Regions from separate parts of the Tepidibacillus sp. LV47 genome, predicted to be linked through region 3. Evidence: riboswitches for the same ligand, from Rfam matches in the RefSeq annotation. Region 3 holds a riboswitch; each other region holds the start of a gene.
What was found. A riboswitch is a leader RNA that binds a small molecule or an ion and turns the genes downstream of it on or off. The one in region 3 is predicted to bind cyclic di-GMP.
Positions count from the first base shown of each region.

Region 1 (3,280 bases), on a different contig from region 3:
TACTTGATGTACTAAAAGCAACGGCCATTGCTGGAAAGAATCCTTTGAAAAAGTCGATCGGATTTCTTTTTGCAATGAATAAGATCATGGAACCATAGGTTGCAATCGTATGGATGAATAAAGCAAGAATCACAACCGACATGTATAATCCCATTGCACGGATCGCAGTAAACCCTTGTTTACCAATTGCCGAGGCAATTAAACCAAACGTACCATATGGGGCAAACTTCATCATGAGAGTAACTAAATACATCATAATTTCATTTCCTTGTTCAACAAAAGCGTGGAAAGTTTGCGCTTTTTTTCCTAGGGCTGCGATTCCGATACCAATGAAAACTGAGAAGAAAATTAAAGGTAACATATCTCCATTTGCCATGGACTGAATGGGGTTTTTTGGAATAATACTGAGCAAGGTATCCATAATAGGAGGAACTTCTTTTGGTTTAAAATTAGCTTGTTCAACAGAAAATTGCCAGCCTGCTCCAGGTTGAATGGTAAGTGCTAAAGCTAAACCGATAATGATTGCAATTGCTGTGGTAGAAATAAAGTAGATTAATGTTTTACTTCCAATTCTCCCTAATTTCTTAAGATCACCAATTCCAGCTGTTCCAAGGGCAATAGAGAAAAAGACGATGGGTACCACTAACATATTAATGAGGTTAAGAAAGATTTTGCCTAGTGGGGTAAGAAGATATTGATCAACTGATGGGAATACATGTGGTGCAAAAAGATTTAATCCTAAACCAAACAATGTCCCTAATCCTAATGCCAACAAAATTTTTCCTGTTAATTTCATAGCATACCTCCTTGAAGATAAAATAAAGCCATAGAAGGGCAAAGTCTTCTATGGCTTAAAATACGCCAAAATAAGACTCGTAATAAACGAGATCCTACCCCTCGAGACGCTTACGAAGTTAGCTGTCGGGTTCGGACGTGAGAGTCGCCCTACCTTAATGATAAATATTAAGGATTCACCCCAAGTGGCAATGCCACAATCTTGGTTCCTCCGCTCATATATAAAAATGATTCAGCGTGCGGACTATTCAATTTAACTTTATCTTAACAATAGTTTACATAAAAGTCAATCATGCGCTTCTCCTGAAGTATAGATTCGTTCCATGATCTTTGTTTGTTAAACTATTAAACAACTATTTAAAACATCGTCTTTAACAAAATAAAGTTATTAAATTTTATCTAAAATGTAAAATTTTTTTAAATGATCCGATATAGAAATTGATACAGGTTAAATCACTTGAAATTGAACAGCGATAAAGGCAAACCCGGCGAAAGCCGGGGACGCAAAGCCACAGGTCTAAGGCAAGTGAATGCTAGGATGGCTGGGTTACCGAACGGTTCGTGCGTTAAAACTCTTTTCATCGACGGTGTTCCTTGTGTTTAGACTGATGGGAAATCGTAGATGGAAAGGAGTTGTTTTTGTTTTGAAGAAACGAGTTCTCTACAAATCTATTATTTATTTCATGGTTATTCTGCTCATCACAAATTCTGTTTTGCCTGGAATGACCAAAAAAGCTGAAGCGGCTACGCCTGAAGCATTTTTAAATCCTTTTCTAGAAGAATGGCTTCCGCAGCCTGGACAGCCGCCTAGGTATTCCCAAGGATTTGCTTCGTTATTTAATAACCAATATACAGATGGCAACTCAGCTATCCCAAGTTTATTAAACGACCATCACTTTGCCCAATCACCGGAACCACCTGTATTGGAGGAACCTGTAGAGATTCCAAAAGGGAATGCATTTGTTCAAAGAGATGACTTTATACTCCCTTCTTATGGGTTTCCAGTGACAATCCAGCGATTATATCATTCGAGCCAAAAGAATCGCTTGTCACCTTTCGGTTATGGCTGGACATTTCCTTATAATCACTACATACAAATGTTTGATGAGTTTCATATCACGGAATTTAAATCAGATGGAACAAAGGTGAATTATACTTATCACAAAGAAGACGAAAGTTTATTAGTGGATGAGTATGATGGCGATCCGGCGATTTATTATCCGCTTGATAAAGGCTATTACACTGCGGAAGGATTCGCCAAGTCATCCCTAAAACGAATTTCGAAAGAGGAATATCGCGTAACACAACCCCATGGAACCACTTATGTTTTTAAAGGGTATTATGCACCTTGGCGAACCAACGCAGACCCTGTAGCCGGAAAATTAATCGCCGTTGAGGACCGCAATGGAAATCGCGTGAACTTGAGCTACGATTCCCAAGGTCGATTGGTTGAAATAAAAAGTCCCGATGGACGTACCGTTACATTCGAATATGCCGGTCAGCTCATCACATCTATGACCGATCCACTTGGCCGTGTAACAACGTATACCTATGAAAACAATGAACTGCGAAAAGTCACGCATCCTGATGGAACGACGGAATCGTATTCATATGACAACGAGCATCGCCTTCTGTCAGTGACAGATTCTCAAACTGGCACTAAGCAGTTTTCTTATACAGGAGATCGCGTCTCCAAAGTGACACATGAGGGTGATTTACTATACAGATATGAGTACGGAGATCATCAAGTAACGGTTTACGACGGATTAGGACATTCAACGGCTTATTTTTACAACGAAGACTACAATATAACGAAAAAAGTAGATGCTCTTGGAAACATATACACATATTCATTTGACGAACAAAAGCGCTTGACCAATGTTTCGGGACCGCTTGAAACGATATCCATTCAATATAACGAGTTTCATCATATTACAGTGGAAAAGTCATCGTTAGGAGAAGAATCGAATATTACCTATGACTCCAATCTTCAATTGCCTATGATCATTAAAGACGGAGAAGGACGGGTATGGAAGCGGACATACGATGCGAAAGGAAATTTAATATCTGTTGAATATCCGTTAGGGCAAAAAGAAGAATTCAGATATGATTCGCGAGGACTTGTGACGGAGTCTAAAGACTTGAACAACAAAATCACACGCTATTCGTATGATGCATATGGACAGCTCAAAACGGTCACTAACCCATTAGGCCAAACGATTTCATACACCTATGACCAAGTCGGCCGCTTAAAAAGTGTGACGATGCCAAACGGCTCCGTTACGACCTATACGTATGATAACGGTGACCGTCTTGTTTCGATAACAGACGCCAAAAACCAATCGATTCGTTATGAATATGATGCAAACGGCAGGCTGGTAAAGGCCAAGCTGCCTAATGGAGCGGTTTATGAGTATCGATATAATTCGAAAGGGCAAGTCATTAGCAAGAAGGAGCCTAATGGCGCAACGACCTCCTACACTTA
Region 1 covers NZ_JBLWIF010000006.1:56,905-60,184, forward strand. Annotated here, with positions in the region: gene ACMW72_RS08300 (dicarboxylate/amino acid:cation symporter) at 1-796, opposite strand, end outside; cyclic di-AMP (ydaO/yuaA leader) riboswitch at 889-1,043, opposite strand; cyclic di-GMP riboswitch class I at 1,264-1,350, shown strand; gene ACMW72_RS08305 (RHS repeat-associated core domain-containing protein) at 1,440-3,280, shown strand, end outside.
Region 1: it holds a riboswitch for cyclic di-GMP, as region 3 does, so the genes downstream of both, ACMW72_RS08305 (RHS repeat-associated core domain-containing protein) here and ACMW72_RS02280 (hypothetical protein) in region 3, are expected to answer to the same signal.

Region 2 (3,280 bases), on a different contig from region 3:
TTAGAAGAAGATATGGAAGTTATTGCTGAATGTTCCAATGGAGAAGAGATTCTGGAACAATATGACAAAGATCTTCCTGATGTGATTCTGATGGATATCAATATGCCGGCTATGAATGGAGTTGAGGCAACAAAAAAAGTGAAAGAATTCTTTCCTGAATCTCAAGTGATTATTTTATCGATTCATGATGATGAAGGGTATGTTTTTGAGACATTAAGAGCAGGAGCTTCTGGCTATTTGTTAAAAGACATGGAAGCAATGGCTTTAATTGAAGCGATTCGTTCTGTAGCCAAAGGAAATGCCTATATTCATCCGCAAGTGGCGGGAAAAGTGGTTGATGAATATCGGCGATTGAGCAACAAAGAACTTCTTCATGATCGTGAACATGAACCCGTTTTTGTCAATAAAGCACCAGATTGGCGTCAAATATTGACTCAACGAGAGATGGAGGTTCTTCAACTCTTAGCGGAAGGAAACAGTAATCGCCAGATTGGTGAGAAATTGTTTATCAGTGAAAAAACAGTAAAAAATCATGTAAGCAATATTTTGCAAAAAATGGATGTCCAAGACCGCACGCAAGCAGTGATTACTGCGATCAAAAATGGTTGGGTACATATTTCCTAATGGAACGTGAAGGCGTTTCTCGAACCAGAGAAAGCATAGAGGCATATACTCTAGTAAGGAGGGGGCCGCTATGCTTTCTTTAGTTTTATGGATCATATGCCTCTATGGAATCGTTCTCCTTGGCTTTCGATTTTTATATTCCCATTTTTGCATGAAGTTAGCGAAGGAGATAGAGAAGGAAAACCTTCATTATCTGATATTGGCAAAAGATAATCAATCGATTATTGAATGGGTGATTCGTTCCCTTTGGTTTAATGAATGCACAGATGGAAAGCCAATCAAGATCACGATTATGGATTTTGGTTCCAGCGATGACACGCTGGAGATCATCCACCGTTTGACCTATAAATCGTTTCAAGTAAGAGTTATTCAAGTAAAAGAAATGACAGAAATGGAGATGAACATAGGGAGAATTGTGGAAGAAATAAGAGGAAACGGTGAACAAGTACAAATTATTGATCTAATGGACTATGATAAAAGGAGCAAACAAGGGGAAATTCAGCGATTCGAATATGCCGGTAGGTTCATTAGAGGAGGAAAAAGGGATTAAATTGCGTAAATCTTTTGGAAAAACGAATAAAAACAAGTATTTCAACCTAGCAAAAAATAGGAGGTTAGAAAGATAACAAATCTTATACTTCTTCATACAATGAAAGAAAAGAAAGGCTCAAAACAGAACAATCAATAAAGGCAAACTACTCGAAAGGGTAGGACGCAAAGCCATGGGTCTAAAGTTCAAAATGAACGATGATCGCCAGGTTGCTGATTGCTTCGTTACATATACGAACTCCTCAGCAACGTGAGGAGTTTTTTTCGTAGACTAAGCAGTCAGACCATTTATGCACCATTCGTGCTACTCCGAATACCAGTGAGCCGATATGAAAAGGAGGAATGGTCAAATGAAAAAGTTTTTCACAAAATTATGGGTAAAACAGTTGGATTGGAAGTTAAGAGCAAAGGAAGCACTAAAAAATGAAGAAGGGCAAGGGATGGTAGAGTATGGTTTAATCATCGCCCTTATTGCAGTCGTTGTCATTGGTGCTTTAGCAGCGATGGGTACAAATCTTGGTAATATGTTTAATTCAGTAAAAGATAAAATCATTGGTACAAACTAATTAACCCTATAAAGGCCCTACCTCCTCCGAGTAGGGCCTTATTTATACTGAATAAACCAAAAGTTGCTCCTTATGGAAAGTGTCGAGGGGGGGTTAGGTAATTGAAAAGGTTGATTATATCCCGATTAAAAGGAGAACAAGGCCAATCCTTAGTTGAGTTTGCCTTAGTTACTCCTATCCTTCTTTTGCTATTATTAGGAATCATCGAATTTGGACATATCTTTTACTCATATCTCATGATCGAAAATGCCTCAAGAGATGGAGCAAGATATGGCTCCGTTTGGGCAACAGATATGGAAATTAAACAAATTATCGAAGAAAAGACTTATTCTTTAGAGCCAAATAATCTCACCATCATCATTTCCCCTTCATACGAATACCGGCAAAGAGGGGGAAAGATTGAAGTGAGTATCGATTATGAAGTTCCTTTATGGGCGCCCGTATGGGGAGAGATTTTACCTAACCCTTTTCCCATATCCGCAAAGACGGTGATGCGAGTTGAATAACCAAAAAGGGAATATTTCGGTGATCATTCTGTTTGCTATGGCTGTCATCCTAGGCATGGCAGCTATGGTCATCGACTTAGGATATGTCATGTTAGAAAGACAAAGACTTTCCGATGGGGTAGATGCGGCAGCTTTATCTGGAGCACAAGAATTGGTAAATGGAACCACTCAAGCAAAGGAAACAGCAATCCAATATGCCATGGAAAATGGAGTTAATAACCCTGCGATTACCTTTGAAGGGGATTATAAGATCACAGTGACAGGGAAGAAAGAGGTTCCTTTTTTCTTCGCTAAAATTTTTGGTTTCAACCATACAGTGGTGGAGGCCAAAGCCTCAGCCCAAATGAAGCCATTGTCGAGCGCAAGAGGAATTGTTCCTCTCGCCGTAAAAGCACCGAACCCAGAAGAAGAAAACTACGGATTTACTTATGGTTCTCTTTATACGTTAAAATACGATCCCCAACATGCAGCAAATGGCAACTTTGGCCCCCTTGCTCTTGGCGGAAGAGGTGCTTCTAATTATGAGGAGAATCTTTTAAATGGTTACGAAGGGGTGTTGAGTATTGGCGATGTGGTCGATACCGAGCCGGGAAATATGTCTGGGCCTACAGAAAGGGCCATCTCAGAGAGAATCAAACTTAGTTCAGATTGTCAAACCTATGAACTAGCGAAAAAGAATCGAAACTGTAAACGAGTGATCTATCTGCCTGTTATTGATGACGTCAATCTAAAGGGGAGAGATAAGGTAACGATCATTGGCTTTGCAGCGTTTTACTTGGAGGAAGTTGGGGGTAATGGTAATCAATCATATGTCACAGGAAGATTCTTAAAAACGATTTATTCAGGTGATTGGAATGATGAGAATCAACATGATATTGGCTTATATGCGGTGAAATTAGTGGAGTAAGGGAGAGAAAGAAATGGAAATAACCAACCGGCGCTTATTCTTACTGGCATTATTTCTTGGGATCGTAACGACTTTTTTTATTTATCTCTATTTATCACGAGTTGAAACAGTAAGTCAATCCCTTGAAC
Region 2 covers NZ_JBLWIF010000002.1:217,919-221,198, forward strand. Annotated here, with positions in the region: gene ACMW72_RS04205 (response regulator) at 1-624, shown strand, start outside; gene ACMW72_RS04210 (hypothetical protein) at 695-1,174, shown strand; cyclic di-GMP riboswitch class I at 1,304-1,391, shown strand; gene ACMW72_RS04215 (Flp family type IVb pilin) at 1,524-1,739, shown strand; gene ACMW72_RS04220 (TadE/TadG family type IV pilus assembly protein) at 1,841-2,245, shown strand; gene ACMW72_RS04225 (pilus assembly protein TadG-related protein) at 2,238-3,152, shown strand; gene cpaB (Flp pilus assembly protein CpaB) at 3,166-3,280, shown strand, end outside.
Region 2: it holds a riboswitch for cyclic di-GMP, as region 3 does, so the genes downstream of both, ACMW72_RS04215 (Flp family type IVb pilin) here and ACMW72_RS02280 (hypothetical protein) in region 3, are expected to answer to the same signal.

Region 3 (3,280 bases):
AAATTCCGTGTTTTGTAATCGGAAACGTTTTTGATTCTAAATTTATCTTCAGACTATTATTTTTCGCTAATACAAACTTTAATAGTTTGTTTTTGGCATTTCTTTCATAAACAGACCATTCTAAGTTTTCTTGATCCACAACGATATAGATCGTTCCGGCATCAGCAGAAGTCATTTCTATTGATGAATCCATGATTAGATTTAGTAGCTTGTTAATATCCTTCTCAGCAGACAATTCTTTCCCAATACTATAGAACCGTTGTACTTCCCTTTCTAAGGAATCTAATTTTTGTTGACGCGTTAGATCATTTTTAAGCTTATAAAGAAATTTTCTCACTGCAAACTCATTCTTACATTCAAGGATATCGTAAAGGAAAGATCCCATTGAAATCAGATCTATACTATCTTTATATAAACCAATCGTTACGTATTGAGGCTTTTGTAGAACGTGGAATAGCTGCTCATTCATTTGATTTAAGAATGTATGATCCATAAAGATTATCGTATAATCCGACCCTTGGTTTAAACGCAATTCCGTTTCCAATTGGATTAAATCTGTAATAAGAACTACTGGTTTAAATTCTTCTTTGATTACTTCCAATAAAACCTCGTACTTTTTTATTGATTCTACACAGATGATTGTTCTCAAATTCGTCAACAAAATTGCACCTCATTCCTAAGTAGGGGCTCTTAGTGAAAAGTATATCTTAAAAACGAATGATAGTTAATAAACACAAAAAACCGATTATAGATATCAATACATCCATGGAAAGTTTTGCTATAAAATAGTTTAGGCTCATCCATTTACGCCAGCTAGTATTATAATAAATAATTAACCCTATGATCATAGCCAATAACCCGATTAAAGAATATTTAGAAAATGAAAAGCTTAGATAAAAAATAAAGAAAGAAAGAACCCTTGTTAATTCGCCAACACTCTTTTCATTTCCATTAAAAAATTTTTTCTGATTTGCAGGAAAAATAGCTTTAAGTATAAACTGAATCAAAATTGCGGAAAAAGATGAAACAAAGACCAGAATAATAAGAAACTTGATGATTTGTACATCAATAAGCAAAGGTGGAGAAATTTTAACAATTATGGTGGATAACCAATATAGAATCATGATGTGCACGACTTGATCGAAAATAAAATAGAGTAGTGACCCTAAAGAACTCTTAATGGATATTTTTGATTTAAATGAGTCGATAAAAAAATGGAGAATCCCGTTTAATAACACAATTCCTATCATGTAAAAATTCCAAGGAAATAGAAGAAACAAGATGCAAATCGTAATAATTGATACATGAAGTAGATTCCATTTCCAATCTTTTAGTTTATTTTCTGCAATTTTACCGGTTTGAAATGTAAAATCACCTAGCAGGTGGCCTAATAGTAAGTAATAGAACACATCATTTACCCCTCTGTCTTATTTTAATATGCGAATACATACTTTAAAAGATAGATGAAAACCCTCTTTAAATTTAAGAGGGTTTTCATGGATGATTATCAGTAAAAAGCATAACGTGAAAAATGCTCAGCTAGAATTTGTTGTTTCTTAACATGAACCTCAATATTTTCCCCTGTTGCCTGATCGTAAAGAAGTCCATCGTATTTATCGATGCGAATATGAACCTTTTTAAAGAAATTTGGTGTGTCTGGGGCAAATTCAACATATCCTACCCCATTCTCAGCATAAACCTTTACTTCAAAGGTAGCTGGCAGCTTCGCTGGATCGATAAAATCTTTTTTAAACTCAACATTGATAAAGCCAACTTGGTATCTGCCACCATCTTCTGTTACCGTAATCGTATCCGTATAAATCACTGGTTTATTCTCAGCTGCGACAACTGGTATGCTGGAAAGCAAGAGTACAAGTGTCATGATGACAAACATGATCCTTTTCATGCTTCTCACCTCCTTTCGACCCTTATCGCTAAAAGAAAAGGCACCTATGTGAACAAGCCATAGGCGCCAAGATGATTTGCTTATTAGGCAAATCAATGAATAACTCGAGTCATGCTATTTAAAACGAACAAACGTTAAGCACAACCCTAGTTAACTTATGTTTCGGCAACCTGGCAATCATAGAATAAACATTCCTTAGACCCATGGCTTTGCGTCCTTACCTTTCGATAAGTTTGCTATTATCGACATAATATTAAGTTTTTTACAAAAAACGACAAAATCGTTTCAATTCTTATCAATACCGTATATAATTAGATTTGGAATGATTTACTAATTTTCTTTAAGACAAATAAACCATAAACTTCACTTTTTGTCAATCTATAAACCTTTTGTCAATCTATAAACCTACTTTTTATAAAATCTTTTAAAGGAGGGATTCTTATTCTTTGTTTTAACTGCGGCTATCACTTGCCATCAAATCATCCAAAGGAATGCCCTTTATGTGGGATGAGATTTCCAATAAAATGTTCTTCCTGTGATTCGCCTAACCCAATGATGGCCAAGTTCTGCTTTAACTGCGGACATGAAATATCCCAATCAGAAATCGAAAGCTCTGTGCAAAATTATGAGATTCTTAGTGAAAACAGAAGAAATGTAGCTGTCGTGTTTGCCGATGTATCTGGTTTTACAGCATTGTCGGAAAAAATGGATCCAGAAGAAGTTCGGGAAATCATCAATGAAACTTTTGCTTATATCACCAAACCTGTATATGAATTGGAAGGAACCATCGACAAATACATCGGTGACTGTGTCATGATTCTTTTCGGTGCAAAATATCCTCATAGTGATGATCCTTATAGAGCCGTCAAGTGTGGCATGAAAATGATGGACTTAATCCAAGATTTCTCAAAAAAACGATTATCCAGTAAAGGTGTAACATTAAATCTTTCCATCGGAATCAATTACGGCCAAGTTGTGACTGGAAGCGTGGGAAACTATTTTGATAAAGACTTTACCGTTATGGGAGATGTGGTCAATACGGCTCAAAGACTGCAAACTCAAGCAGCAGCTGGGACGATCCTTGTATCAGAATCCGTCTATCAAGAAACAAAAGATCTAATTGATTATTCTCCTGAAAAAGAGATCATTGCCAAAAACAAAGAAAAACCAGTAAAATGCTTCACCCCTCTTCATTTAAAAAGCGAAGCATCGATTGATTCGCTGTTTTTAATCGAACGGGATGATGAAACGAATTTTCTCCATTCAATCTATAAGCGGCTGAATAAAACAGAATATGTCACCATTATCGGTGAGGCTGGAACCGGAAAAACCAGTCTTGTAAGAAAATTTACGTCAGAACTAGACAATGAACTT
Region 3 covers NZ_JBLWIF010000001.1:464,182-467,461, forward strand. Annotated here, with positions in the region: gene ACMW72_RS02270 (ATP-binding protein) at 1-658, opposite strand, end outside; gene ACMW72_RS02275 (DUF3307 domain-containing protein) at 708-1,409, opposite strand; gene ACMW72_RS02280 (hypothetical protein) at 1,508-1,906, opposite strand; cyclic di-GMP riboswitch class I at 2,068-2,154, opposite strand; gene ACMW72_RS02285 (tetratricopeptide repeat protein) at 2,522-3,280, shown strand, end outside.